DNA from 2 places in the Vibrio sp. TH_r3 genome. Region 1 is predicted to be linked to the other one. Evidence: riboswitches for the same ligand, from Rfam matches in the RefSeq annotation. Region 1 holds a riboswitch; the other holds the start of a gene.

What was found. Region 1 has a riboswitch for lysine ahead of R3X26_RS05710 (Na+/H+ antiporter NhaC family protein). Riboswitches for the same ligand answer to the same signal wherever they lie in the genome.
Region 2: another riboswitch for lysine. It lies ahead of lysC (lysine-sensitive aspartokinase 3); the one in region 1 lies ahead of R3X26_RS05710 (Na+/H+ antiporter NhaC family protein).

What each region holds. Positions count from the first base shown of each region.
Region 1 is NZ_JAWMPW010000004.1:53,839-69,842, reverse strand. Features, by position in the region: gene bioF (8-amino-7-oxononanoate synthase) at 1-781, shown strand, start outside; gene bioC (malonyl-ACP O-methyltransferase BioC) at 980-1,762, shown strand; gene bioD (dethiobiotin synthase) at 1,759-2,448, shown strand; gene R3X26_RS05765 (hypothetical protein) at 2,614-2,781, opposite strand; gene R3X26_RS05760 (hypothetical protein) at 3,078-3,734, shown strand; gene htpX (protease HtpX) at 3,997-4,860, shown strand; gene rsmS (pleiotropic regulatory protein RsmS) at 4,935-5,120, opposite strand; gene priC (primosomal replication protein PriC) at 5,185-5,832, opposite strand; gene R3X26_RS05740 (TSUP family transporter) at 5,852-6,631, opposite strand; gene dinG (ATP-dependent DNA helicase DinG) at 6,689-8,761, opposite strand; gene R3X26_RS05730 (porin) at 9,398-10,300, shown strand; gene R3X26_RS05725 (DUF2057 family protein) at 10,411-11,130, shown strand; gene R3X26_RS05720 (inosine/guanosine kinase) at 11,384-12,688, shown strand; gene R3X26_RS05715 (H-NS family nucleoid-associated regulatory protein) at 12,851-13,261, opposite strand; lysine riboswitch at 13,654-13,832, shown strand; gene R3X26_RS05710 (Na+/H+ antiporter NhaC family protein) at 13,924-15,507, shown strand; His leader region at 15,617-15,744, shown strand; gene hisG (ATP phosphoribosyltransferase) at 15,834-16,004, shown strand, end outside.
Region 2 is NZ_JAWMPW010000026.1:28,285-44,288, forward strand. Features, by position in the region: gene R3X26_RS16235 (rod shape-determining protein) at 1-63, opposite strand, end outside; gene csrD (RNase E specificity factor CsrD) at 284-2,272, opposite strand; gene R3X26_RS16245 (single-stranded DNA-binding protein) at 2,876-3,427, opposite strand; gene R3X26_RS16250 (response regulator transcription factor) at 3,725-4,363, shown strand; gene galU (UTP--glucose-1-phosphate uridylyltransferase GalU) at 4,490-5,365, shown strand; gene uvrA (excinuclease ABC subunit UvrA) at 5,573-8,431, shown strand; gene R3X26_RS16265 (PglL family O-oligosaccharyltransferase) at 8,595-10,367, shown strand; lysine riboswitch at 10,556-10,734, shown strand; gene lysC (lysine-sensitive aspartokinase 3) at 10,831-12,183, shown strand; gene metH (methionine synthase) at 12,333-16,004, opposite strand, start outside.

The DNA of each region.
Region 1 (16,004 bases):
AAAAGATGATCTTTTACTGCAAGACAAATTAAATCATGCCTCTTTGTTAGAAGCTGGCAAGTTAAGCCCAGCTCAGATGAGACGTTTTAAACATAATGATATTGAACAGTTGCGTCACCTTTTGCTCAGTCGCAAACCGCCACTAGTGGTTACTGAAGGTGTGTTTAGTATGGATGGTGACCAAGCGCCTCTTAATCAAATTAATCAGGTGGTTAACCAATCTAATGCTTGGTTAATGGTCGATGATGCGCACGGTATCGGGGTGTTAGGTAAAAATGGTGCGGGCAGTTGTCAACTAGCGGGCATTAAGCCGCAATTTCTGGTGGTGACCTTTGGTAAAGCATTTGGTTTATCGGGCGCGGCGGTACTTTGCAATGCCAGTACTGGTGATTACTTAACTCAGTTTGCTCGCCATCATGTATATTCAACTGCATTACCGCCTAGCCAAGCTCATGCACTCAACCATGCTGCGACTATGTTGCGTACTCAACAATGGCGCAGAGATAAATTAGCCGAGTTGTATCATGCTTATGATAAAGGCTTAAATGGTCTTGCTGGTTTTGTTGCTACTAATACGCCGATTAAGCCGTTTATTTGTGGTGATGTTGAACGAACCTGTCGACTTGCTAATCAACTTAAAGCATCAGGTAATTGGGTTACCGCAATTCGTCCCCCCACGGTGGCCAAGCAAACGAGCAGAATAAGAATTACCTTAACAGCGAATCATACTGTTCAACAAGTGAATCATTTAACTCATAGTATCAATATGTTAACTAATTAATCAGTTGGCTTAGCCAGCCAGTTTAACCAGTTTACTTAGTCAGTCTATTTGACCTGTCAGTTTAATCAGTCAGTTTAAACAATATAGACGTAGAGTGCACAAATACAGGGGTTGGGCGCATAAACCCAGCGATAGAATGCATAAGTGCCGAGTTAGGATGCATAAATACAAGGTAGAATATACAAAGTGAGAGGGACAATGGCCAATAACCTAACTCGTAAAGCAGCGATAGCCCAAGCTTTTAGTAAAGCGGCGCCAAATTATGATCAACATGCTCAATTCCAAAGGCAAGTCGGCAGAGATCTATTAGCTCAATTACCGCTAGATTTAAAAGGGTTAACGGTATTAGATCTCGGTTGTGGCACCGGCTATTTTTCTCAATGCCTTGTTGAGAGAGGGGCACAAGTGGTGGCGTTAGATTTATCATTAAGCATGCTGAAACAAACTCAGATTCGTTGTCAATCGCAAACCATACAATACTGTCAAGCGGACGCCGAGGCGCTGCCCTTTGCAGAGCAACAATTTGACATGGTATTTTCTAGCTTAGCATTGCAATGGTGCGACAACTTAGCTGTCCCTCTAAAAGAGTTACAACGAGTCACTAAACCCGGTGGCAGAGTGGTTTTTTCTACCTTAATGGATGGCTCGTTAATCGAGTTGCAACAGGCATGGTCTAAAATTGATACACATCAACATGTCAATGTATTCCTTAATAAAAACCAAATAAAATTTGCGTTAGCGCAATCTGGATCACAAAATCATCACTTAAACTGCTACCCAGTTCAGCTTTGGTATTCATCTGCATTCAACTTAATGCGTGATTTAAAAGGAATTGGAGCAACTCATGTCAGTGATAGGGCGGTAGGTTTAACCAAAAAACACACCTTATTGCGTGTTGAGAGTGAATATCAACGCTTTAGAAATAATAATAATTTGTTGCCTGCAACTTATCAGGTCTGTTTAGGAACTATTTTTTTATGATCAAAGCATTTTTCATTGCCGGTACCGATACCGAAGTAGGTAAAACGGTTGCTTCAAAAGCCATATTACAAGCACTTGCGGATAAAGGGCTGGCCACCATTGGCTATAAACCCGTTGCTGCGGGGAGTGAACAAACAGCTGAAGGATTGAGAAATTCAGATGCGCTTCATTTACAAGAAGCCGCATCGATAGATGCCGCGTACGCTGATGTTAACCCTTATGCACTTGAACATGCGACCTCTCCTCATATTGCCGCTAAATTTGATTCGGTCGATATTGATTTCGCTTTATTAGGCGAAAAATTGGCGGTGCATAAACAAGCGGCAGATGTGGTATTGATTGAAGGTGCAGGGGGCTGGCGAGTACCTATTTCAGATAACGAATGTTTATCCGCTTGGGTACAGCAAGAAAAGCTACCAGTCATATTAGTGGTAGGCATTCAGTTGGGTTGTTTAAACCATGCCATGCTTTCAGTAGAGGCCATCAAGGCCGACGGGTTAGACATTATCGGTTGGGTAGCCAACCGCATCAATCCAGCAACTGAAAATTACTCATCAATTATCAGTATGTTACAAGATAAAATCTCAGCACCAAAGTTAGGTGAAATTCCTTATGTATCGAGTGTGAAAAGAAAGCACATTGGTAAATATATAGATGTTGATCCTATTCTAAAGGCAGCGGGTTAATCGTATTTCTATTATAACGACTGTTACCACTACTAGTTCTACAGTCAGTTAATTAGAGCCAGTTCATTAAAACCGGCTCATTGTAATCACAATGAGCGCATTAAATCATCAATAAAAAAAGGGTAGCAGAATAAATCGGCTACCCACTTTTATTGAACAATAAGTCTACTTGTCAGAATTAAGTCCTAATACTGATTGTTGAGCATTCATTACGTGCTTTTGAACTAAGGATTGGTCACTAATGCCAAGTTGTTCTTTAGCTTGATCTTCAGTGAGCCCTAAGTGGCAACACAATAAATCTATCGCCATTTGAAAGTCGTTGTTCTCAACCATCTTACTGTTCCTTGTGTTGGTTGCAGACGCTTGCGCTGCAAGTTATTGCTACGGATTACTATGGTGAGTAATCTACGTCTTATCACTGGTTTACTCAATAAGACTAAGGTCTAATGTCGCAACTTTATGAACCGCTCTACCTTTGGCACGTCAAAGAATGGGATATCTTACGCAAATGAGACGGGGAAACGTTTTGGTCGATTTGCACATTATCGAAATTAGTAAATTATCGATGCTAATGTGAATTAGATTACATAAAGGCAAAATGTAAGCGAGTAACTTGAACGGGTTAATTAATGAAAGCTTGCTATTTTTCGCTCATCGCGTTGTTTCTGATTAGTTGGTCAACTTTGATTGGTGCTAATACTCACGTATCGTTTGATGGGATTTTAGGTGTTTGGAGAGACGGCGGTAATCGTGAACTTGTAATCGATAATTGTAACGCTTATACCGGTGAGCAGGGAGACATGAAAATTGTTATTGTGAATGAACGATGTAATTTATTGCATTTTTCAATGTACGTTTTTTATAATGAATGCAAATTTAATCCAAATAATATGGTAAAAATTGTAGGTAAAGAAGCAGAGACGCGATTTACTTCAAGTGAAAAAAATTGTGAAAAAGTTTACCAACAAATTTCTAAAAAAAAATATATCCAAAACCCAACCGAAATAGCTCCACTCGAACATGCAACGTCAAAACAAATTGAAAAATCGACGACGTTATCTAAAAACAACATTACACATTATGTGATTCAGTTTTATTCCGGTTTGACTGCTCCGGATATAGATGCCGTTCAATGTAAAACTGCTAATGTTTCCGTCAAGAAGCATAATGAGATGTTTTACATGGTCTCAGAGCAACTAACATATAATGACGCGCAATTAACCCTGCGTGAACTCAAAATGAAATGTGAGAGTTCTGCATGGATTCGCCCTAGTCCGATCCAATAATCAGTTATTTTTACCACTTCGATCCTTGTGGGTATTGGCATTAATACTATCGACTTATAGTGTTGATAGTATTAATTTCATCTACATTTTATCGCGCAAAAACATTTGTTGACAATTTAAAGCAATTTTCCGCTTAACCTTGTAATCAAAATCAACGACTATATATAGAAATTAGTATTGTGTATTCTAGTTTAGCGTATCGTTTAATTTAGAGTTGACCATAATTAAAGTTGAGACCAAAAGGTTGTACGGAGAAAGTGAAATGAAACGAATTATGTTGTTTTTAGCAACTAACTTAGCGGTCGTTTTTGTACTGAGTATTGTGCTCAATATCGTGTATGCTACCACGGGTATGCAGCCGGGGAGTTTGAGTGGCTTGCTAGTCATGGCTGCGGTATTTGGTTTTGGTGGTTCGATTATCTCGTTATTAATGTCTAAACGTATTGCATTACGTTCAGTTGGTGGTCAGGTAATAGAAAGCCCAAGAAATGAGACCGAACATTGGTTACTAAGCACGGTGGAAAGACAGGCTAAACAAGCTGGCATTGGTATGCCAACAGTCGCAATTTATAACGCACCAGATATCAATGCGTTCGCTACTGGAGCAAAGCGAAATGACTCATTGGTAGCAGTGTCTAGTGGCTTATTGCAAAATATGACACGTGATGAAGCAGAAGCGGTGTTAGCACATGAGATTAGTCATATCTCAAATGGCGACATGGTGACAATGACCTTAATGCAAGGCGTAGTAAATACTTTCGTGATCTTTATTTCTCGATTTATTGCCAATATTGTCTCATCTGGCGATAGGGAAGAAGGGCAAGGTTCAAATATGCTGCTGTATTTCGCTGTTTCATTTTTCTTAGAAATGGTTTTAGGATTTCTAGCGAGTTTTATTACTATGTGGTATAGCCGTCGTCGTGAATTTTATGCTGATGCCGGTGCTGCTAGTTTGGTGGGTAAGCATAAAATGATTGCCGCATTAGAAAGACTTAAAATGAGCCATGAACCTCAACTAGAAGGGTCAATGATGGCGTTCGGTATCAATGGCAAAAGTACAATGATGCAATTGCTTATGAGTCACCCTCCACTAGATAAGCGTATTGAAGCACTTAAAAATAGCTAAATAACTCTATTAATATAACAGTCATGGATTCACCGTGGCTGTTACTTTTATACTTCCCGTTATTGTCTTAACCATTACTCACTGGAATGTGAGTTAACCTTTTGAAGTAAATCTTGTTTTACTATTTCAATGGCTTGTAGTGCCGTAGAGGGATCAACATCATTACTTTCTAATAAATAGATGAGATCGACAGCAAGTTTTATTTCGTCTGGGGCACTGTCTAGTGGGTGAGTTACTGGGTTATTGGTCTCTGTATTCATTGGCTTATTGGTTAACCTTACTATTTGTTAAAATGGATAAAACCACGTCTTCTATCGTTATTCCTTATTTTATCGACAATCTCTGTTCTATTAACAGTATTTGCTGCTGAATCTTTTCTGTTGCTTGCTTACATCGTGCGAGACGCTGTTGCGCTGCAATAAGAGCTAATGTTTCTTCACTGGAGTTACCTTCTGCAACTGCTGGTGGTTGTTTGCAGATTAGTTGTTTTTTTTCACCAACTAAATCAGACAAGCGCAGTTGCCACTGTTGATGTTGTGCAAGGTTCGCGTACAGCGTTTCTAATTGGTGCTGAATGTCGTTCGTTAAGGTTGAATGTAATGTTAACTGGCGCGAAATCGCGTTGACTTGATTAACCAGTTTATCTGCCAAGAATTCGGTTTGTTGCAAGCAAGTTTTACTGTCGTTAGCGTTATCCATACTGATCGTAGACATAACGCTTTTGAATGTTTGTATCGCTTCATCAACATAAGGCAGTAATAAATGCGAATTGCACTTAAATAATTGATGATCAAAAAGTCGATTCTTGCCAGGTTGGCCGTATCTAGATTGATGGGATATAGATTGATCGTATCTAGGCTGACCACCGTGTTGTGCATGATAAGCACGTTGCTGTTCCCGCTTAGTGTCGAGTTCTGATGCCCGCTGAGCGAGGTGGCGTAATTGTTTTTTGATCGACTTAAAACGATTCATAACATTTTACTCAAAGCCGTTATGAGGTGACGAACCAGGCGTCGTAAGCTAACTTAACCGCTAGTATACTAACTACAGTAACAAACACTGGACGAATGAATTTAGCACCAAACCGAATCGCTGAATGCGCGCCAACAAATGCCCCTGCCATTAAACACACTCCCATGGTTAAGCCGAGAACCCAATTGATGTGGCCCAAAATAGCAAAAGTAATTAGCGACGTGATATTACTGGTAAAATTCATCGCTTTAGCAAGCCCCGAAGAGAGTAAAATGTTTATTTTGTAAATGGCCATGCTACTTACCGTCCAAAATGCGCCGGTTCCAGGACCGGCTACTCCATCATAAAATCCAAGAGTGAAACCCTGTATCCATTGAGTTTTATTCAGTTTTTTGCTGGGCTTAGGTAAGGCATGACCGTCTGACTCTGGTGTTTTATGTAAAATGGTATAAATAGCGGTCGCTAAAATAATTAAAGGTAAGACTTTTTCGAGCCAGTCCGTACTAAGTGAATCAACCACCAGTGTCCCTATAGTTGCGCCAATTAATGTTGCAAGAAAGGCATGAACCCACAATTCAGGGCTAAAAAGCCGTTTGCGATAATAAGTCATCGCCGAGGTTGACGTTGCAAACGTTGCCGCAAGTTTGTTGGTTCCTAAAGCAATATGAGGTGGCAGCCCAATAGAAAGTAAGGCGGGAACAGTTAACATGCCGCCGCCGCCAGCCACTGCATCAATAAAACCGGCAGCAAAAGCTACCAGTGCTAATATCACCAACATGGTTGGTTCTAACATTTCCATAAAATTTTCCGAGGATTAGATTAAAGCTTAGGATCTATTTGTTAAACAGTTTGCGCGTTACTCAATAGTTCGCTTAAATGGTGGTAATGAATCAAGTAATAGTTTGCCATATCGCTTGCTGACGACTCTTCGATCAAGAATGATGACTCTACCAGAATCTTGCTCTTTACGCAGTAAACGTCCAACCGATTGGATTAGCTTTTTACTCGCTTCTGGAACAGATATCTGCATGAAGGGATTGCCGCCACGGTTTTCTATATATTCTGAATGCGCTTGCTCCACCGGAGATGTTGGAACCGCAAAGGGAATTTTAGTAATGATTAGGTTTTCCAGCAGTTTTCCAGGCAAGTCTAAACCTTCTGAAAAACTGCCCGTTCCAAATAAGATACTGGTTTTACCACATTGGGTTAAGGCTTTATGCTTATTCAAAATTTCTGTACGTGAAGATTCACCTTGAACCTGAAGTGTCCAGCCTTGCTTTGCAAATGGTTTTACTACGCTTTCTGCTACTTGCTTCATTTGCCAATAAGAAGCAAAAAGCACCAAGTTTGCTTTTTTATCAATGATAAGATTTGGTAAGCATTCAGCCAAATAGTCACTAAATTGTGGTGCTTGTGGTTCATATTTCATTGCCGGTATAAGTAGCTCAGCATTGTCTTGATAATTAAATGGTGACGCCAAAGCTAAAAATTGCACACCGTCTTCTTCTTTGTTACTCACGCCAACTTGATGGCAAAAGAAGGTAAACGAGTTTAGTGCACGAAGTGTCGCTGATGTTAGAACACAACCTACGCAACGACTCCATAGTTTTTGATCTAACTGCCAACCGACTTCTAATGGGGACACATTAACGATGAAGTCGTCTTCACGTTCTGCACTAATTTCTAACCATTTTACAAGTGGCGCACCTTTATCCTTTTTTGGTTCAGCCATTAAACTCCACACTTTCGCTAAGTTTTCTAATCTCTGATCATAAAAGCCGAGTTCGGCTAATGCTGGTTCCGCCAGTTTATTGGACAGTTCTCCATCCTTTAATCGTTCAGCGATCAGATCGGCAATTTTACCCACGGCGAGGTTAGCTTTATTTGTTAATACCTTTAAACCTTTCGACTCCGTCTCTAACCATTCGGGGAGATCACCGTGTTCGAATCGGTAAACGTTGTCGATAAACTTATGGGGGTCAAACTGCTTGCTTAAATTGGAGAAAGAAGGCACCAATTCTTGAATCGCATCTTGTAACTCATTTCTAAAGCGGTTAACTCGTTTTTCATCTGCTAAACTGGTGAACTTGCTTGATGATTGATTGAGCTTTTCTAACCAAGTTACAGCGCCTTTTAAACTTGCAGCGGCAGATGAATGGTCTCTGGCAATTTTGGGTAAGTGATGAGCTTCATCGAATATATAAATAGTATTGTCTGGTTCAGAAAGAATAACTCCACCTCCAAGCTCAATGTCTGCCATTACTAAGCTGTGGTTAGCGATAATTACATCGTTTTTGTCAAGTTCAGACCGTGCTTTTTGAAACGGGCAACCTCTATGCGCAGGTAAACTATTGTTACAGCTATGTTTATCGCTAACAATAGTTTGCCAAACTGTATCATGAATAGGTTTTGGCCAGGAGTCTCTGTCTCCATCCCATTTTCCCTGAGATAGCGCCGAGTACATTCTTTCCAAAAGCTCAATATCCGCTTTTTTGGGTTTAGTATCAAACATAGCCAGTTGACTATCATCAGCACCGCTGGCCGCAGCGAGTTTTTCTGCGCAACAATACCGTTGACGACCTTTTGCCAGAATAAATGAAAAATTTAAATCGGTTATGCGTCTAAATAGTGGAAGATCTTTATTTAAAAGTTGTTCTTGCAAAGCAACAGTTGCTGTCGAGATAACGACTTTTCGATTATTTAATACCGCACAAGGTATTGAACCCATCAAATATGCGAGCGATTTGCCTATACCCGTTCCTGCTTCTGCAACAATAATACGATTACTTTTATGATATTTGCCTGACAAGGTGTTCGCTATTTCAGCGACTAAATAGTTTTGCGCTCGCCTAGGGACAAAATTATCCAGCTGATGCTGTAAGTTTTGATAGCTATTGCGGACAGATTTTTCAACTTTAGGGTTAAGCATAACGAGACCAACTAAAAAAGATGGCGCAGTTTAGCATAGCAATAAGGTCTACTCTACGGGTAAGAGAATATGTGAGAAAGGTCACTAAGCATGTTTCTATTACACTATTATTATTTTTTATAACAAGATAAGAATTTATTTTTATTGAGAATTTATTTAGTTACTGAGTCGATTTAAGTCACATATTTACTTCTTTTTTAGTAAAAACACGATCTATGTCACAAAAAAAATTGAACCTTTTCAATTGTAATACATGAAACACTAAAATAGTTTAAAATTTTTTTAAAATTGTATATTTAGAGTTTAATTCTTTTATTTTGTTTTTATTTAAGGGTTTTAGGTTTATATGTCTGAAATTGGTTTGTTGTTGATGATGGGTTTTGTTGTAGTATTCGGGTGGTAATTATAACTTAGACTTATAGGTAATAAGCTAACTTGTTGTTTTATAGTTATTTATTTATTTTTATTTTTATTTATTTGCTTGTTTGACATCGAACGAATTCTTTTGCAATCTAGACCTCGAATTATTAGGGGTGGTGGCGAGTTGGCAACATAGTCAAACGTCATCATCAATAAAATAAAAAAAGGGAACCGGAAAGGATTTCCTACATTCTTAAGAAAAGGCAGTGGATTATTATGAAAAAGACTCTATTAGCACTATCAGTACTAGTTGCTTCTTCAGCAGCTAACGCAGGTATCGAGCTTTATAACAACGATGGTACAAGTGTTTCTCTTGGTGGTGACCTAGAAGTTGTTTATCTAAAAGGTACAGCTGAAGATTCAAGTGTTGAGCAACAAATTCAAGATGCTGATTTGAAAATCGACATCCGTAAAGTTGTTAACGATGAGCTATCTGTAGGCGCATACTGGGAATTCCAAGGCGACGAAGACAACACTACTGAGGGCGGAAGCTCTAACATGGGTGACGTTTACTTTGCATTCTACACTGCTTCTTACGGTTCTGTAAAAATCGGTGACGTTTGTAGCATCGCTGATGATCTAGGTGTAGGTTCAGATTACCAATTTGGTGTTACAGCGGCTGTAGACCAAGTTGATGCTTGTGCAGACGAAGCAGTTCGTTGGGATTACTCAAACGACCAAATGTATGTTTCTGCTGCTTACCGTGACAACCAACGTGCTGATGCAGTTGCAGACCTTGCAGACATCAAAATTGGTTTCATGGCAGGTGACTTCGATCTAATGGGTTACTATGGTACTTCTAACTCTGCAGAACAAGATACTTTTGCTCTTGAAGCTCGTTACGGTATTGATGCTATTAACCTAGAACTAGGTTACTACGATGTTGAAGACGCAGGTAACGTAGTTGCTCTTGCTGCTGATTACACAATGGACAAGTGGTTGTTCGCTGCAGGCGTTAACTTAATCGATGCTGACGGTTCTGACGATGATACTACTGAGTACTTCCTAAACGCTGGTTATGCAGTTGCTTCTTCTACAACTCTTTACGCTGAAATCGGCGGAAATGACGTAGATGATTCTGAGCTAGGCTACGCTGTTGGTGCTAAAGTAGAATTCTAATTTAACCTTAATAATTATTGTTAAATTAAAATCTTAAAAAAAGCCACCCATCATGGGTGGCTTTTTTGATTTAATGTTTGATAGTATTGTATTTATTTTTAAGGAGTAGTATGAAATACGTCATTGGTGGATTAGTCAGCTTTTTCTTTTCTGCAACGGTGTTTAGCGCCGAATTAATTCCAGACAGGGATATAAGGTTATTGGTTGTAAATGAAGTGGAGACAGAATCTACGACCAAACCTGTAGCAGTGAATAATGGTTTTGTTCAGGTGGTCGCGAAAGTTTCTAGCCGAGTAGGCCAAGGCTCAAAAAAAAGAGTGTTCGATTCTGCTCCTTTTATTATTTCATTCGAAGCAACTGATAAAGATTTAACTTTAGTCGCACCCCGACTAAGAGATTACGAACAAGCCGTGTTGCATTTTAAAGGAACTCCCGATATTAAGCTTTTGGTTGAAGGTGAAGAAGTTGAATATCGTTACGATCAACTACCAGCCAAACAAGGCTTTATGCCTTTTCAGGATGAACTGGCACAAGTTAAAGAATATAATCAACAGAATAGAATCTTTTTTGGTGAACAAGCAGAGCTTGCTTCTAAAGCACAAGTTGTATCAACAAGTTCAGCTAGTGTAGGGGCTGCCGCTGTGACAGGAACGGTTGCTGCTGCTTCAGTGGCGAGTAATACTACAGTCGACAGCGCGGTAGTCAGTGCTGCTAATACAGCTTCCGCGCCAGCAGTTAATACTAACTTACAGCAGTTACAAGCGTGGTACACTAAAGCTTCAAAAGCGGAACGTAAAGAATTTCGCAGATGGATGATAGATCAAGAGTAGGGTAGTTACGTTACATACCACTGCTCCGTTACATACCATTGCTACGTTACTCGCTCACTAAGCTATTAATTAGCGATGAAGGTAAGAATCACCGCTTGAACTTGTCGATTTATTGAGTCGTTACAAAGGATAGCGGTTTACTTTCGTGAAATTATTTTGTGACGGTAACGTTTGCGTGCTACTACAATATTGCTGTTATAAAAATCTCAAGCTAAAATAAATATCCCTTACTTTATTATAGCCAAACCTTTCTATGAAATTCCCCGGCCAACGTAAATCGAAACATTATTTTCCCGTTCATGCACGTGATCCATTGGTTACTCAAGCGAAAGCGAGTAAACAGATGGATAGAACACATATTATTGGTATTGACCAAACGTTAGTGGATATTGAGGCTAGAGTGCCAGATAGCTATCTTGAGCAGTTTCACTTGAGTAAAGGACATTCGTTGGTTATTGATGATGAAGCAGCAGAGTCTCTTTATCAGTTACTTAAACAACAGAACCTAATTACCAACGAATATGCTGGGGGAACGATAGGCAATACGTTACATAATTATTCAGTGTTAGCCGATGATAAATCTATATTGCTTGGTGTAATGAGCCAAGATATTAAAATTGGCAGCTACGGTTATCAATATTTATGTAATACATCAAGCCGAATGGATTTAAATTATTTACAAGGTGTTCGCGGGGCAATTGGCCGCTGTTTTGCTTTGATATCAGATGATGGTGAAAGGACATTTGCTATTAGTGAAGGTCAAATGAATCAACTTCAACCGACTAGTATTCCAGAACATATTTTTGAGAATGCTTCCGCTCTAGTTTTGACCGCCTATTTAGTACGATGCAAAAAAGGCGATCCAATGCCTGAAGCAACAATGCAAGCCATCGCGTATGCTAAAAAATATGATGTCCCTGTGGTATTAACACTCGGGACCAAGTTTGTTATTCAAGATGATGCGCAGTTTTGGCGCGATTTTTTACAGGATAATGTTTCAGTTGTAGCGATGAACGAAGACGAAGCGGAAGCTTTAACTGAACTGTCAGATCCACTGCTAGCGGCAGATAAAGCATTAGAATGGGTGGATTTAGTATTATGTACTGCTGGTCCTGTTGGACTTTATATGGCTGGCTATACCGAAGATTCTGCTAAGCGGACAACTTCATTGCCATTATTGCCGGGTTCGATTGCAGAATTTAACCAATACGAATTCAGTCGCCCCAGTATTAAAGCTTCATGCGAGTCGCCGATCAAAGTCTATTCACATATAGCTCCTTATATGGGCGGTCCTGAAAAAATAAAGAATACCAATGGCGCTGGTGATGCTGCGCTGTCCGCTTTATTGCATGATATGGCTGCTAATCGGTATCATAAAGATAACGTGCCTAATTCGAGCAAACATCAATATCCTTACTTAACTTATTCTTCGTTTTCTCAAGTATGTAAATATGCTAATAGAGCTAGTTATGAAGTATTAGTGCAGCATTCTCCAAGATTATCTAGAGGCTTACCAGAAAAAGAAGATAGCTTAGAAGAAGCGTATTGGGAACGATAAACGTATATGTGTATTTATTTATAGGAATGATTAGAGCTCCATACGGAGCTCTAATTATATTCAGCTGGCAGACTCATATTATTTAACTTGAAGGGTTAACATTATAAAATTAACAAACTAAATTTATATGCTTCAAGTTTCTTAATATCAGAGTCTTCTATTTTAAATTAAGAAGTCGTCAAGCGATTTGCCTGCATCTAGCTGGGTTTGGATTGATGAAGGTGTTCTACCTTGACCCGTCCAAGTTTTTTCTTCGCCTGTTGCAGCATCAATATATTTATATTTTGCAGGGCGTGGTTCACGTTTTTTACGTGGTTTGCTCTTAGTTTCGCCAGACAGTGCTGAAATTAAATCTTCAACATCAATTCCATCTTTTGCTATCATCTGTGCGTATTCAGCTAATTTAGCTTCTCTTTCTGCTAATGCTGCTTTCTCTTCTTCTGCAGCTGCACGACGCTCTTCAACCACGATTGTTAATTTCTCTAAGGCTTCTTCAAGTTGCTCAAACGTTAATTCACGAGCAAAAGCGCGCAAACTGCGAATATTTAGCAATGTTTTTGTAAGTTCTGACATGTGTATTACCATCTGATTATTATTAAACGTTGTAATGATAACAGTCAATTTTAATTATACAAATTATTTTAATTAAAATATTATATTTAATCTGATATTTTATTAAATATAAATGTTAATTCCATTTGTATTCTTTAGATATAAAACTATAGAATTGTATTAATTTATAATCCTACTAAATGGTTTTCGATAATAATTATTCTAATGTATAGTTTATAAGAAATACATTGTTGTTTCATTCAATGTATTGTGCAATCTTATGCGCATTTCTATTGCTTTGTGGCTGTTTATTAGAACTTTGATCTTGCAAATGGCTTATGAATCCGTACAATCCTGCCAAACTTATTCGGTATGGCAGTTTATGAATTTTTTATTCATAGTTATTAACTGAGTACCGAGGTAGAGGCGCAATAACTATCAGTACATTCTATTGGGGTGATGCCATTGAATAGTTTAGAAAGGAGTTGTTGCCGAAGTACGTATGTTTATCGAGCCACGTACTGGGGTTGTATTTAAAAAATATAACACTGCCATAGTCCTTTTATTTTAACTATGGAGCGCTACTGTAGATTGGAGGAATTATTTTTCTCTTTTACTTACTATTAACATATGTCGTTGTTAATTTTGCAGTAGATCTCTAGCCAATTTGGTTTTTGCAGATCATGAACTTAGTCGATTTTTCTTTTTCTCCTTTATCTTTACTGCCTCCTTTATTAGCTCTCGGGCTTGCTATTTTGACGCGCCGTGTACTTATTTCTTTAGGCGTGGGCATTATAGTCGGGGCTGTCCTATTAGCTGGTTATTCGCTACCTAATTCACTTCACTATATTGCTACAACAGTGAAAGGTGTCGCTATAGACGATGGTGAGCTTAATACTTGGAATATGAGTATCGTCGCTTTCTTGTTGTTACTTGGAATGATGACCGCAATACTCACGTTATCAGGAGGAACTCGAGCTTTTGCTTTATGGGCTCAAACCAAGATTAAAAGCAAACGAGGTGCTAAATTACTAGCGGCATTTTTAGGCGTATTCATTTTCGTAGATGATTACTTTAATAGCCTAGCTGTTGGTGCAATTTCACGTCCTGTTACTGACCGTTACAATATTTCACGAGCCAAGCTTGCTTATATTTTAGATTCTACTGCTGCCCCTATGTGTGTGTTAATGCCAGCCTCTAGTTGGGGAGCGTATATAATGACAATCATCAGTGGTATTTTAGTTACCCATGGTTTAACTGAATATTCCGCACTGGGTGCCTATTTACGTTTAGTTCCGATGAATTTTTATGCGGTCTTCGCACTGTTAATGGTTTTTGCTGTTGCATGGTTCCAATTAGATATTGGTAGTATGAAACAACATGAGTTGAATTCATCTAAAAATAGTTCGGCTCCTGAGGGACAAGAAAATAATGCTGAATATGAAGCATCTGACGATTTAAATATTGCTGAAAGTGAATACGGAAAAGTTTCAGATTTAGTGCTACCTATTGTATTTCTAATATTAGCAACCATCGGTTCGATGTTATTAACCGGTGGTCAAGCACTAGCAATTGTCGGAGAAAAATTTACGGTATTGGGTGCTTTTGAAAATACTGATGTAGGGACTTCGTTAGTCTATGGAGGACTAACTGGTCTAATTGTTGCTTTAATTACCGTAATAAAACAGAAACTTTCTATATTAGATATTGGCAAAACCGTTTGGATTGGTGCTAAATCAATGTTTAGTGCAATTTTAATATTAGTTTTTGCTTGGTCTATTGGTTCGGTTATAGGCGACCTGAAAACAGGTGTTTATTTATCTTCATTGATTCAGGGTAATATTAGCGCTCATTGGTTACCTGTCATTCTATTTTTATTATCTGGCGTAATGGCTTTCTCGACAGGAACGTCTTGGGGAACATTTGGAATTATGTTACCCATTGCTGGGGATATGGCCGCGGTAACAGATTTAACCTTGATGCTACCCATGTTAAGTGCCGTTTTAGCTGGGTCGGTATTTGGTGACCACTGTTCACCTATTTCAGATACAACTATTTTGTCCTCTACTGGTGCGCGCTGTAATCATATTGATCATGTTGCTACGCAATTGCCATACGCTATAAGTGTTGCTTTAGTCTCTTGTATTGGTTTCATTATGTTAGGATTTACTAATTCGGTTATTACTTCCTTTACTGTCACTTTTGTTGCATTTATCTTAGTTTGTTTCATTTTGTCGATAATATCTCGTTCGACAAAGTTACAGTGAAAAAATAGCTAAAAAAAACGAATTTTTGGTTGAATATTTTACTGAGCTTAGTTAGTGTGTTCATAAGCTAAAGGAGCGACACAATTATGCGCAAATTTATAATGAACATTCATCACCATCATCACCCTGAGTAGTCTTTCGGGCGATGTGCGCATACCCGGGAGATTATTACTCCCGGAGGTCAAATCAGACAAAGATTCGAACCCTCGGGAATTTAAATTCCGAGGGTTTTTTTTGGTTTAGATACATTAAGCAGCAAGCTTAACGATGATATAAAATATAATTTAGAAAATTTGAAATAACGAATTTAGACAGGGAATAGAGAAATGCAAACACAGCGATTAAGAATTGCCATCCAAAAGAAAGGCCGCTTGAGTAAAGAGTGCCAAAATCTACTAAAAAAATGTGGTGTTAAATTTAATTTAATCGGCGAACGCCTTGTTGTTCATGCTGAAAATATGCCAATTGATCTTTTATTGGTACGTGATGACGATATC
Region 2 (16,004 bases), on a different contig from region 1:
GTTTGCGGTACCCAGATCAATTGATAGGTCATTTGAAAACATACCACGAAGTTTCTTAAACATATTCTTCGCTCATTTGCGTAACATTAGAAGACAAAAATTGCACTAAATGTACCAATGCATTGCCATTACAGCAAGGTATTGCGGCATAAACATGGGATTAATCTCTATTTTTCTCATCTGAGCCTGATTTACACCCTATTTTACAGGCGAATTAGCTTTAAAATACTTACACTGCCACAAGTCACTCCAAAAGATCATAGGTGACCCTGCATTTTTACTTTCAATATTTTTTGCGCCAGCGATTTCTACCACCCACTTGTACTTTAGGTGCTTCTGGCTTAGGAATGAATTGCTTTTCGGCCTGAAACATTCTTCCTTGTCCTCCATCAACGCCTAATTCAAGTAAACAGTTCCAATCTTTAACCTGTTCCACTCCAACTGCTATAACGCGTGTTTTCGTTCCTTCACATGCTCCAATTAAACTTCTTATGAATAACTGATTCTCTTGCCTTTTATCGATGTTTTTCACTAAGCTTCGGTGTAATTTTAAATAATTAACATCGAGTTCTTCAATGTAATGTGTGCTGGTTATTGTGCGTCCAGCCTGCTCAACAATAACCACGCATTCTAAGGCCGAAAGCATTCGAATAACGGGACGAATATAATCTATATTATCCACTAACTGGCCTTCGACAAATTCAAAGCTCAATTTACGACGAGTTGCAGCGGTTAATTGCAATAATTCATCTCTCATCCATCTAAGGTTAGCCTTATCTTTAAAAGATTGGACATGCAAGTTTATGGAATAGTGCGAACTAAAAGTTCGGCCTTTAAGATAGGTTAAAATCGTTTTAACTACGATTTGGTCCATGTAAGATTGATAACCAACCTGTTCAATAGCTGACATGAATCTTGATGCTTTAAGGATACTGACACCATCATCTATTCGAGCAAAAAGTTCATTATGTAACAAGGTGCTTTTATTTAATGACGCATCATATAAATAACACGGCTGCTCAAAAATCAATACTTTTCCATTAGCAAAAGACTTATCGAATAATGTACGCCACCTTACTGTGCCTCGCTGATCAACAACCACTTGCTTTTTATCAAATCGGCTCCAATTATTAATGCCTTGTAATTGAGCACTTTTTAGCGCCGTTTCCATCTCATTGACGATTTGACCTACACGCTCACCTTCTGAGTACATCGTGATCCCTACATGACACCAATTATCTTGGTCCATAGAATCTAGTGTTGGCATTTTCTCTAACTGTCGCACGCATTGATTGGCAAGAACGGAAATGTCTTTATTATTTTGATGAGGGATTAAAACAGAAAATTCATTTTCATCGTATCTAGAAAATACAAAATCTGGGAAACGCTGAACAACACTTGAAATCACGTTAGCAACTTCAACGATAAATTCATCGCACCTTTGCTTGTCTATTTTTTCGCTAACTTTATCCCAATCGTAAATTCGAAATAATAATACAGCCCCTGTCGCGCCACTTTCTTGTAGAGCAGACTCTAATTTAGAAAAGAACAACACTCTATTAGCCGATCCAGTCAGTTGATCTAAAAAAGTATGGCTACGGATAAAGGTATCGAAACGACTTCGTTCCAACCGTGCTTCTCGTAGCTCAGCAATTAAAACATCCAGAGCCTCACTGGTTGTATATGGCCACTCCTGATCATCGCCTTTAGCATATTGCGACATTCTTCCAGCAAGAATCATTCTTCCACGCTCCTCTAAAAGTTCTGATCCTTTTAGTTGTATTTTCAACCAACTAACTCCTTGAAATAAAAAGAACAAAACTAGAGCAATGGCTAATGACACCGAGGATAACGCACTAAAAGAGTGACTTTGTTCTAAATACGGTGATAAGGCTTTAATAGTAATCGAAAATTCAGGGTTACTTAGTAATGGATAGGATTTTTCATACAAATTCAGGCCATCTATTTCAATGGTAGCGTCGGCATAGCTATAGATAACATCATCGGCAGAAAATAATGTTAACTCAACAATATTATTTGCTTGAGATAGCAGTGGTAGCCATCGTTCAATACTATTGAGATTGTTATCTGTTTCTAATGATTGATCAATTACCGAGACAATCCCTTCAACCTGTTGGTTAAAGTATTCTTGCCCAATGTTTTTAAAAGTAAGAGTGCCACCCACAAACAAAATAAACATCGCCCCAATGACGATGATAGTGACAAAAGCAGTAAGCCTGGTACTTAACTTAAGAGTCGGGGTATAACGCATGAATAGTAAAATCCTTTTAACTATTTAATTTTAGTCCCTTATATTAGGCCGTTCCTTGATAACTAGCCGCTATTGGATAGAGTTGAATCTATTGTTCAATCCTTGATAAATAATACCCTTAAACTCAACCAATAACTGTGCCTAAAGTAAATAATGCAACGTTAGGCTATAAATAGATAGAAAATAAATGATCTGTTTTCTTTTTGATAATAGGCAAAAAAAGCGCATATAGAAAATATAGAAAGTTCACTTTATCTGCATTCGGTCGATATAGTGAGATGTTTTAGTCCGACTTAAATGCCCTGCTAAATGACTCTTTCTTTCACTCCAATCCAGACAACATTTACACAAAAGCCTTTTTGCCCTTGCTAAATCAATTAAAATCCACACCTAACTTATTAAAGTTAAATTGCCCTTTTTCCGTTAATTTAACATGCTCGTTAACTTCTTTTTATCCAGTTATTGCTAATTAGAGCATCAAGTAATTTGCACATAAATAATATAAATATTGATTGAAAATACACATTTTTTTGTTAACAAACAAAAGAAAGCCGCTAATAGCGGCTTCTAATGTACTTTCAACACTTTTAATTTATATAAGATCTAGAACGGTATATCGTCATCAAAATCCATTGGTGGTTCGTTGTATTGAGGTTGCGACTGTTGAGGTGCTTGTTGTGGCGCTCTTTGAGCTGGAGCTTGTTGCGGCGGTGTTTGAGCTTGTTGCACAGGTTGCTGAGGTTGCCCCCAATTGCTCTGCTGTTGAGCTGGTTGTCCACCACCCATAGCTTGAGTGCCTCCTTGACGACCCCCTAACATTTGCATGACACCATTAAAACCTTGAACCACAACTTCAGTCGTATAGCGATCTTGGCCACTCTGATCTTGCCATTTACGCGTTTGAAGCTGGCCTTCAATATACACTTGTGAACCTTTACGTAGGTATTCACCAGCAACTTCTGCCAACTTGCCAAATAGAGCAACTCTATGCCACTCGGTTTTCTCTCTTTGCTCACCTGTTGCTTTATCTCTCCAGCTTTCTGATGTAGCAATAGTAATATTCGCCACAGCACTGCCACTAGGCATATAACGAACTTCTGGATCGCCACCCAAGTTGCCAACCAAAATTACTTTGTTTATTCCACGGCTCGCCATGATCTGCTCCGTCTAAGTGTTCATCAAAATATAAGGCGACAAGAATACCATGAACGTTGATAGTCTCAACCTTTCTTACTCTCAAAACTAATCTAGAGTATGGAATAAAGAAAAACGAACCAACATAATTAGCTTTAACTCTTTCGGGTTACTCCACATTTCAATGAAAGACACCTCGTAATTCTTTCTTAATAAATCAATGTGATACGCATAAATCAACACCTCAAAAAAATACACCATGACACAGAATGAGTAGCTAAGATAAGGTGAAAAACAATTCCATTTGATAAAGAAAGCATGATGAAAAATAACATCAACGTGATTTGTGTCAAAAATACCAGTACTTACTCTGAATGCCTTCTAAGATATTTAAAGAAACGCCGAACTATTAACTATCAGGTCGTCACTAGTGACGATATAGAACAGTTGTCCTTAGATAAAGAAAGCTGTTTGTATTTTATCGAATTCAATAACGCTGTCATGTTATATAAACAAATTGAAAGGCTTACAGGATTGAACCAACAGTGCTTTATTATTGTTTATGATGCCCCGATCAACATACGCACTTCAACACTAATACCATTGGGTCGCCTTAAAGGATACTTTTTCTCGGACATATCTAATAAACAATTTCTATCTGGAATAGAGGCTATATTTTCAGGGAAAAATCAGTTGCCAAAAAATATTTCGTCTCAATTAATTGAATACTATCAATCTTTGATTGTTCGTTTTAATCAACCATACAGCACTGAGCTCACTCCAAGAGAAATTGTTGTTTTGGAGTATCTACGCTCGGGCCTATCTAACAACAAACTAGCAGATGAACTTTTTATCAGCGAACATACTGTTAAATCTCATCTGTATAAAATTTTCAAAAAGCTAAGTGTTTCTAATAGAACTCAAGCGATAGCTTGGGCTCATCGATACCTTCCTTAAGTCGTCAAGCTCAATCTGAATTTTTTCCAACTATTGAGACTGTACCAGCCAATAATACGCAATTGTCATATTGCTATGGTATTCTATGACCAATAATAACGAAAATCATTCTGTAAAGGATTATCTATGATAAAAAAATGTCTTTTCCCGGCAGCTGGCTACGGTACACGCTTTTTACCTGCAACAAAATCTATGCCCAAAGAGATGATGCCAGTAGTCAATAAACCTCTGATTGAATATGGTGTTGATGAAGCAATTGAAGCAGGGTTAGATGGCATGTGTATTGTCACTGGTCGCGGAAAAAATACCCTAATCGACCACTTTGATAAAAACTATGAGCTTGAACAGCAAATTAATGGGACCAATAAAGAAGAGTTGCTTGGTGATATTCGTAGAATCATGGAATCAGCTAATTTTACTTATATCAGACAACGAGAAATGAAAGGCCTTGGTCATGCAATACTAACCGGTAAACAATTAATCGGTGATGCACCATTCGCAGTCGTTCTTGCTGATGACCTTTGTGTTAATGAAGAAGGTCAAGGGGTATTGTCACAAATGGTTGCCCTGTATAAACAGTTCCGCTGTTCAATCGTTGCAGTACAAGAAGTGCCAAAAGAAGACATTCATAAGTACGGGGTCATCTCTGGCGAAATGATAAAAGATGATATATTTCGTGTTGATGACATGGTTGAAAAACCTGAGCCAGGTACCGAGCCAAGTAACTTAGCGATTATCGGTCGTTATATTTTAACTCCAGACATTTTTGATATCATTGAAAATACTAATCCAGGGAAAGGTGGTGAAATACAAATCACTGATGCACTTTTACAACAAGCTAAATCAGGATGTGTGCTAGCTTATAAATTTAAAGGTCGCCGTTTCGATTGTGGAAGCGTTGATGGTTATATTGAAGCAACCAATTATTGTTACGAAAATCAATATCAGAAAAACGAACAAAAAGTAGAATTGGATAAACACACAACTGAAAAAACTAAGTAACTAAGTAACTAAGTAACTAAGTAACTAAGTAACTAAGTAACTAAGTAACTAAGTAACTAAGTAACTAAGTAACCTAACCATAAAGAAAATGCTGCCAACTAGGCAGCATTTTCTTTATTTACTTTAACTGTTTTTTTATACAGTAATCATTGCAGATAATTTTGACTGTGCGATACTTGAAAAATTGCAAGTAAAACGAGCAGAATAATGGATAAGATAGAAGTCCGCGGGGCGAGAACCCATAACCTTAAGAACATCAATTTAATTATTCCTAGAGATAAACTTACCGTTATCACGGGTTTATCTGGTTCAGGAAAATCCTCTTTAGCATTTGATACTCTTTATGCGGAAGGCCAACGACGGTACGTAGAATCGCTTTCAGCTTATGCTCGGCAGTTTCTCTCTTTGATGGAAAAACCGGATGTTGATCATATTGAAGGGCTATCACCCGCGATATCTATCGAACAAAAGTCTACTTCTCATAATCCCCGTTCAACGGTCGGAACCATTACCGAAGTTTATGACTATTTGCGTCTTCTTTACGCTCGGGTTGGCGAACCTCGCTGCCCTCTTCATCAGGTTCCACTTACAGCTCAAACCGTTAGCCAAATGGTAGATAAAGTTCTAGAACTCCCAGAAGGCTCTAAACTTATGTTACTTGCACCGGTAGTAAAAGAGCGTAAAGGCGAACACACTAAAACCTTGGAAAATTTAGCGGCACAAGGCTTTATTCGCGCCCGTATTGATGGCGAGACTTGCGATCTTTCCGATCCACCATCTTTGGAATTACATAAAAAACATACTATCGAAGTAGTCGTTGACCGCTTTAAGGTAAGAGATGATCTTCAGCAAAGATTAGCAGAGTCTTTTGAAACATCCTTGGAACTATCGGGTGGCATTGCCATCATTTGCTGGATGGATAAACAAGATAAACAAGATATTATTTTTTCAGCTAATTTTGCTTGTCCACACTGTGGTTATAGTATGCAAGAATTAGAGCCAAGGCTATTTTCTTTTAATAACCCAGCAGGTGCATGTCCAACTTGCGACGGTTTGGGAATACAACAATATTTTGATCCTAGTCGAGTCATTTTAGACGATACGCTCAGTGTCGCAGAAGGTGCAATAAAAGGATGGGATCAGAAAAATTATTACTATTTTCAAATGTTGAATTCATTAGCTGAACATTACCAATTTGACTTATTTTCGCCTTTTAATTCTTTACCAAAAAAAATCCAAGATACCATCTTAAAAGGATCTGGGAAAACTGAAATTGAATTCAAATATATCAATGACCGAGGCGATATACGCGTAAAACGGCATCCATTTGAAGGGATCTTAAATACATTAGAAAGGCGATATCGTGAGACTGAATCGAACTCGGTACGGGAAGATTTAGCCAAGTATATTTCAACTAAATCATGTACCAGCTGCAATGGCACACGGCTAAGAACCGAAGCTAGAAATGTATTTATAGAAAACACACCTTTGCCCGATATTGTAGAAATGAGTATTAGCGATGCAATGGCTTTTTTCTCAAACCTCTCATTAACCGGACAAAAAGCACAAATAGCTGAAAAGGTCATGAAAGAGATAGGAGATCGTCTAAACTTTCTCGTTAATGTCGGTCTTAATTATCTCAATCTTTCGAGAAGTGCAGAAACACTTTCAGGTGGAGAAGCACAGCGAATTAGATTAGCTAGCCAAATTGGTGCCGGCTTAGTTGGAGTAATGTATGTACTCGATGAGCCTTCTATTGGACTCCACCAGCGAGACAATGAACGCTTATTGAAAACCTTGACTCATTTACGAGATTTGGGCAACACCGTACTAGTTGTAGAGCATGATGAAGATGCAATGCGATCTGCAGACCATGTTATTGATATAGGCCCAGGGGCTGGCATCCATGGTGGTCATGTAGTAGCAGAAGGCACTATGCAACAAATTATTGATACACCAGAATCACTTACTGGTCAGTACCTTAGTGGTGTAAAAGAGATAAGTATTCCTCAAAAGAGAACGCCTAAAGATCCGAAAAAAACAGTCGAGCTTATTGGGGCTTCGGGTAACAATCTTAAAGAGGTAACCCTTTCATTGCCTGTCGGTTTATTTACTTGTATCACAGGTGTGTCTGGATCGGGTAAATCTACCTTAATTAACGATACCTTTTATAAAATCGCACAAACCTATCTAAATGGTGCGACAACCGTAGAGCCTGCTGCTTACAAAAAAATTAATGGTTTACAACACTTCGATAAAGTAATCGATATCAATCAGAGCCCTATAGGACGAACTCCTCGTTCAAACCCAGCCACCTACACAGGGATTTTCACACCAATTCGAGAATTGTTTGCAGGTACACAAGAAGCCCGTTCAAGAGGTTATAAACCAGGCCGATTTAGCTTTAATGTTCGCGGAGGACGTTGTGAAGCATGTCAGGGGGATGGTGTTATAAAAGTAGAAATGCATTTTCTTCCAGATGTTTATGTTCCGTGTGATATCTGTAAAGGAAAGCGTTATAACCGTGAAACGTTAGAAGTTCGCTACAAAGGAAAATCTATTGATGAGGTTCTACAGATGACGGTGGAGGATGCTAGAGAGTATTTTGCACCAGTTCCTGTTATTGCTAGAAAATTACAAACGTTGATCGATGTAGGTTTGTCTTATATCCGTTTGGGCCAAGCGGCTACAACACTGTCTGGAGGAGAAGCTCAAAGAGTGAAACTTGCCAAAGAGCTCTCTAAACGCGATACCGGTCAAACTCTTTATATATTAGACGAACCTACTACAGGCTTACATTTTCACGATATACAACAACTACTGACGGTATTACATAGGTTGAGAGATCATGGCAACACTGTAGTTGTTATTGAGCATAATTTAGATGTAGTAAAAACGGCTGATTGGGTCGTTGATCTTGGGCCAGAAGGTGGACAAGGTGGAGGTGAAATTATAGCTGAAGGAACACCAGAAGAGGTGGCTAAGGTAAAAGGATCGCATACTGCTAGATTCTTGAAACCAATGCTCAAAGCAAAAAAAAATAGTAATAGCGGTAACTTATCTTAATTTTGCAATCTCATTTGTCTTACTAAATTCGAAGCAGGGTTGCAAAATTTTTAATTGTTTCAACAAACACATAGCTAAAGTTAATCCTCTCTAGGTTGTAATAAGAAAAAAAGGTAAAGTATAAAAACGAGCTTTGCTCGTTTTTATACTTAGGGATGTAATAATGGCAATCATTCATCTTAGTGGTACAAAATTAGCGCCACGCAAAGCTAAAGCACCACTAAACCGAAAATTCATGTATTCAGTTGGCTTTGTCTTCCTCATAGCCATGCACTTATATATTCCTAATTTAGGTGGCGCAGGCTTAGCTCTTCCTTTTAATATTAGTACTTGGTTGTCACTGAGTTATGTTATTGCTATTGGTTTGTTCCATATGGCAAAAACTCGACAAGTACGTTATTCAAAACTTTCCATCGTTCTTTTTATTACTTGTATTTTTCTCACAATACCGATTTTTTATCCTTTACATAATGACTGGACCAGTTTCCTCCCTCGATTAATAGCTGTTTGGTCTGGATGGTTTTTTTTCTTAATACTTCAGCAGTTCCTTTTAAGTAATCAGCACAAGCAACGGTTACTTTGGTTTATTGTTATTGCAACAGCAATGCAAACTATATTGAGTTATTTGCAGTTATTTAGTTTATTGCCAAAAGACATTATTGGTTACAACGATTTCACTCAACTTCCATTTGGTGTTTTCCAACAATCCAGTGTTATGGTGAGTTTCCTATCAACGGGTGTCATTCTGTCTGGTTATCTGTTAGCAAGACAACAAAGAAAGTATGGTCAAAGAATCAGTCGCACTCTGTTTCTATATGTCTTACCTATTTTCACAGTGCCACAGCTGTTTTTACTTAGCCAAGGATTGGAATGGATTGGAGCCGCTATTGGTTTTCTCTTTGTAGTTGTTTATTTATATCGATTTTCTACTCCGCAAAGATTAGCTGGTTGGGTAGCGTTATCTGTTGCTGGTGCTGGATTAGGATTAATTTTATTTTCCACAATTGGAGGTTCAATATCCAATTCGGACACACCAGAAATATCCAAAACGATGTTATTCCCACAAACTATTGATATGCTTGTTGAAAAACCCTTTACAGGTTATGGCTATGGTCAAATTGAAACGGCATATGCATTATATACAGCGAGACAACATCAATTAAATCCTAATTACCCAGCAGGATACGGCCCTCTACAACATCCACAAAATGAAATTCTCTACTGGGGAATTGAGGGTGGAATTATTCCTATACTCGGTCTTATTTTTTCTTCCGCTATGGTGTTATTTAAAATCTATTCGGCCCGGAAAGGAACTCGATTAGCTATATTCAGTTTATTCATTCCAATCATTATTCATAGCCAGATAGGAATGCCTTTTTACTTATCAGCAATTCACTGGCTTATATTGATTATTCTGCTTTATTGGGTGGATCAAAGAACATCCAAATATCGAATCGTTTCATTTTCAACTATCAGCAGTATTGCTCTTAAAAATGTTGCGTTGATTGTACCTTTAGTGACCACGACTTGTATGGGATTAGCATTACAAGCTAATTTTACTTTGTATCGATTCGACAAGTCATATCCAAAAGATACCGCTATACTCTCACAAGTGATGGTTCCCTTCTCTGAGACAATTGAATTTAATTGGCAATTACGCAGTAATTTACTTAAACAAGGTCTAGTCAATAAAGACGAAGATTTAATTACCCAGTATATTAACTGGTCTGTTATCGCGATTAAAAATGCCCCAAAAGAAAAGTACTATCGACATTTAATTCTTGCTTATTTAGGCTTGGGAGAAATAAGTAAGGCTGAGCAAATCCGTTCGGAAGCAAGTTTTCTTTTCCCAAATAATGATTTTTCAATGTTAGATATTGAACCGATCATAAAACCAACGAAAACGGAACAAGATACGATAAACATCGACAAATAAAAGTTACGTGCTCTTTTTAGCTTAAAACATAAAAAGGTCGTGCGTTCGGTATAATTATCTATTTTAACAATTGACTTTTTCATAACAAAATCGTTCAATAAAAACCTCTAGTTTCTGGTGCTAGAACTTAGAGATATCATTTTATAGCGATGTAAAACGATATTGCCATTTAGAACAATATTTTACTTTATAACAGAAGAGGAGCATTGCCCAGGCAGCTGCTTTGTGGAGCCTCAACTCCAGTACAAAGCAATCAGGGGGAGCAATGCCGAGATGAAGATTCATTGAGTGTGAATATTCGTCGGTTGAGTAGGCTGAATCCTACCAATTGTCACCAAATTTCTTTTGGTGAAGAGCTTCTGAGGTCCGCATAGATAATTAATGCTTTTCCTCTGCTCTAGAAATCTCTCTTCAATATAACAAAAACAAACTGTTAATTTGACCATATACAGGGAGAAATGCCGTGAGCGCATTCAATGTAGCAAAATTTGGTGGAACAAGTGTTGCCAACTTCGAAGCCATGAGTCGTTGTGCCGAAATTATCGAGAATAATCCAAAAACCAAACTCCTCGTTAGTAGTGCTTGTTCTGGTGTAACCAATTTATTAGTAGAGCTTGCTAATGGTGTTCAAGACGATCAACGTCGCCAAACTATTATCAAACAACTTGAAGTAATTCATTATGCCATTACAGATCAACTTGCTGACCCAGATAAAACCAAACAAGCCGTCGCCTCATTATTAAAAAGTGTCGCGTCAGCAGCAGAAGCGGCCTCGTTTCAAAGCAGCGATAAGCTTACCGATCACATGGTCGCGTATGGTGAGCGTATGTCGACCCACATACTCACTCAAATATTAGTTGAACGAGGAGTAAATGCTGTTCGATTTAACATTCGCGAAATAATGAGAACCGATAGTTTTTTTGGTAAAGCAGAACCAGAACTAGGCACTATTTCAGAGCTCGCTAAAGAAAAACTCGTCCCTTTGTGTCAAAATCATGTTGTCGTCACTCAAGGCTTTATCGGTGCAGATAAAGAAGGAAATACCACAACATTTGGTCGAGGTGGAAGTGACTATAGCGCTGCACTTATCGCAGAGGCAGTAGCGGCTAAAGGCCTCGAAATTTGGACCGATGTTCCTGGAATTTATACAACCGATCCTAGAATTGCTGAAAAAGCCTCACCTATCGCTGAAATTAGTTTTAGTGAAGCCTCTGAAATGGCAAACTTTGGTGCCAAAATTCTACACCCTTCCACTTTAGTGCCCGCTCTTCGTCATGGCATCCCTGTATTTGTTGGCTCATCAAAAGCTCCAGAAAAAGGCGGAACTTGGATTCGGCAAGAGGTAGAGAGTTCCCCTCTATTTAGAGCTTTAGCATTGCGCAGTAATCAAACAATGGTTACGCTGCGTAGCCCAAATATGTTTCATGCTTATGGTTTTTTGGCTGAGGTCTTTAAAATTTTAGCCAAATACAAAATTTCTGTCGATCTCATTACTACATCAGAAGTGAGTGTTTCACTAACACTTGATCAAACCAATACCTCTGGTGGTGCGCCTGAACTACCGGCAGAAGTAAGAAAAGAATTGGAACAACTTTGTGTGGTAGAGGTTGAGCAAAACTTATGCTTGGTTGCTCTCATTGGCAATAATATGAGCCAATGTAAAGGCTATGCAAAAAAAGTATTTGGTACGTTAGAAGAGTTTAACTTGCGCATGATTTGCTATGGTGCAAGCCCACACAATTTATGTTTTTTAGTTCATTCAAATGACTCTAGAAAAGTCATTCAAAAATTACACCAAGAACTTTTTGAATGTTAGCGGTAAGTTTTTAAAATAATAGCCTCATACCGAGGTGTATTATGAAATGAGGTCAAGTACAACTTTATTTCTAGTGAGATAATCTTAAAAAAAGGCTTAGTTCTAACACTAAGCCTTTTCGTTCTCATTGCACTGGTTTAAATAAGAACTTAGTCTATATTTGGACCTAACCATTTTTCTGCTTCTAACACATCCCAGCCTTTTCTCTCTGCGTAATCTTCTACTTGGTCCTGTTGTATCTGAGCAATAGCAAAAAATCTAGAATCAGGGTGAGAAAAATACCAACCTGAAACTGACGCACCCGGCCACATAGCGTAACTTGAAGTCAACGACATACCAATTTTTTCCTCTACATCAAGAAGCTCCCACAGTGAGCCTTTTTCAGTATGCTCAGGACAAGCAGGATAACCAGGTGCAGGTCTGATTCCTTGGTATTTTTCTCGGATAAGATCTTCATTTGATAAATTTTCATCTGGCGCATACCCCCAAATTTCTGTACGCACTTTTTGATGTAAATATTCAGCAAACGCTTCAGCTAAACGGTCGGCGACCGCTTGAACCATGATAGCGTTGTAATCATCGCCTGCGGCTTTGTACTTATCGGCAAGCTCTCTTTCACCTATACCACCGGTAACAGCAAAACCACCAATCCAATCTTTTTTACCACTGGATTTAGGTGCAATGTAATCGCTTAAACAATAATTAAAGCCTTTCGGTTTTTCTGTCTGTTGGCGTAAATTATGAAGGACTTTTGCTACTTTAGTCCGAGATTCATCAGTATAAACTTCAATATCATCTCCAATACTGGCTGCAGGCAATAGCGCACAAATACCGCTGGCTTTAAGCAAACCTTCACGTTCAATTTTATCCAACCAAGCATTGGCATCATTGAATAACCGTTTCGCTTCTTCGCCTACCTCTTCATGTTCGAAAATTTTAGGATATTTACCCATCAGCGTCCAAGTCATAAAGAAAGGCGTCCAATCAATATAATCTCTTAAAGTTGCCACATCAAAATCTTCAAAAACATGAACACCTAATTTAGCTGGTACGGGTGGAGTGTAAGCTTGCCAATCAATATTAACCTTGTTATCTCTTGCTCTTTGTAAAGAAACTGGCTTCGTTCTTGGTTTTTTACGGGCATGTTGCTCACGAACGGTTACGTAGTCTTGTTGAAGTTTTTCAACAAATGCAGGTCGAAGCTCATCAGATAATAACGAAGAACACACACCCACTGCACGAGAAGCATTATTAACGTAAACCACTGGGCAACTATAATTTTGCTCTATCTTAACCGCTGTATGAGCTTTCGATGTAGTTGCACCACCAATCAGAAGAGGAAGGTCAAATCCTTGCCGTTCCATTTCCTTAGCGACATGTACCATTTCATCAAGTGAAGGTGTGATCAATCCTGATAGGCCAATAATATCGACCTTTTCTTCTTTAGCGACTTTAAGTATTTGCTCGCAAGAAACCATTACACCTAAATCAATGATCTCGTAGTTATTACACTGTAGAACCACCCCTACAATATTTTTACCTATATCGTGAACATCACCCTTTACTGTAGCAAGTAAGATTTTTCCGTTAGTGCTGCCCACTTGTTTTGACGCATTGATATAGGGTTCAAGGTGAGCAACGGCTTGCTTCATAACACGTGCAGACTTAACGACTTGAGGTAAGAACATCTTACCTTCACCAAACAAGTCACCTACTACATTCATCCCGTCCATCAACGGACCTTCAATAACGTGCAGAGGTTTCTCAGTATTCATTCTCGCTTCTTCAGTATCGTCTACAATAAATTCGGTGATACCTTTCACTAACGCGTGCTCTAGTCTTTTTTCTACCGGCCAACTACGCCACTCTAATGCAGAAGCATCATCTTCTTTACCGACCGCGTTTTCTCTATATTCATCTGCTATTTCTAACAGATTTTCAGTACCTTTATCGGTTCTATTTAGTACCACGTCTTCAACTGCTTCGCGCAGTTTCTCTGGGACATTATCATATATTTCCAGCTGACCAGCGTTAACAATACCCATGTCCATGCCATTCTTAAAACAGTGATAAAGAAAGACGGCATGTATAGCTTCACGCACATAGTTATTGCCTCGGAATGAAAACGATACATTAGAAACCCCACCCGATATCATCGCATGAGGAAGGTCACGTTTAATATCAGCAACGGCATTGATAAAGTCAACGGCATAATTATTGTGCTCATCGATACCGGTGGCAACAGCAAAAATATTAGGATCAAAGATAATATCTTCAGGCGGGAAACCAACTTCATCAACTAGAATTCGATAAGCTTCTGTACATATTTCGAGTTTACGCTCTCGTGTATCTGCTTGTCCGACTTCATCGAAAGCCATAACAATGACAGCGGCTCCATAACGACGAACTAGTTTTGCTTGCTGAACAAACTTTTCCTTACCTTCTTTTAACGAGATAGAGTTTACAATGCCTTTACCCTGGATGCATTTCAAGCCTGCCTCTATCACTTCCCATTTAGAAGAATCGACCATAATTGGTACTTTTGAAATTTCAGGTTCAGTTGCACATAGATTTAAAAAACGCACCATACACGCTTCGGAATCCAGCATTCCTTCATCCATATTAATATCGATAATTTGAGCGCCGTTTTCAACTTGCTGCCGAGCTACTTCTAAGGCTTCATCGTACAATTCTTCTCTGATCAAGCGTTTAAATCGTGCCGAACCAGTTACATTGGTTCGCTCACCCACGTTAATAAATAGTGAATCTTTATCAATAGTTACTGGCTCTAAACCAGAAAGACGACAGGCTATAGGAATATCTGGTAATACACGCGGTGGAACATCTTGTACAGCTAGTGACATTTGGCGAATATGTTCTGGTGTTGTACCACAACAGCCACCAACTAAATTAACGTAACCGCTTTGTGCCCATTCTGAAATATGCTCAGCCATATCTTCAGGAGAGAGATCATATTCACCAAAAGCATTGGGTAAACCTGCATTAGGATGAACAGAAACAAATGACTCTGAAATACGTGACATTTCGACAACATATTGCCTTAGTTCATCTGGGCCTAACGCACAGTTTAAACCAAATGAAATTGGCTTTACATGGCGTAGAGAATTGTAAAACGCTTCAGTCGTTTGACCTGATAATGTTCTCCCTGATGCATCAGTAATGGTTCCAGATATCATTATTGGTAGCGATATACCTAATTCTTCAAATACACCTTCTACAGCAAATGCACAGGCTTTAGCATTTAGGGTATCAAAAATAGTTTCAATCAGTATTAAATCAACGCCACCTTTGATAAGTGCTTTGGTTGATTCTGAATACGCTTCAACCAATTCGTCAAAATCAACATTACGAAAACCAGGATCATTAACATCAGGAGAAATAGAACAGGTACGGTTAGTCGGACCTAACACCCCTGCAACATAGCGAGGTTTCTCTGGCGTTTTTGCACTCCATTCGTCCGCAGCTGCTTTTGCTAATTTAGCAGCGGTGAAATTAATTTCTCCACTCAAGCTTTGCATATCATAATCGGCCATAGCAATACTGGTCGCATTGAACGTATTGGTCTCTAGGATATCTGCACCCGCTTCTAGATAATCACGATGAATATCTGCGATCAATTCAGGCTGAGTTAAAACTAAAAGGTCATTATTACCTTTTAAATCTGAATGCCAATCTGCAAAACGCTCTCCTCGATAATCTTTTTCCTCGAGTTTATGGTTTTGAATCATGGTGCCCATGCCACCATCAATGAGTAATATTCGCTGTTTTAGTTGTTGTTCTATTGTTTCTCGTAAATTACT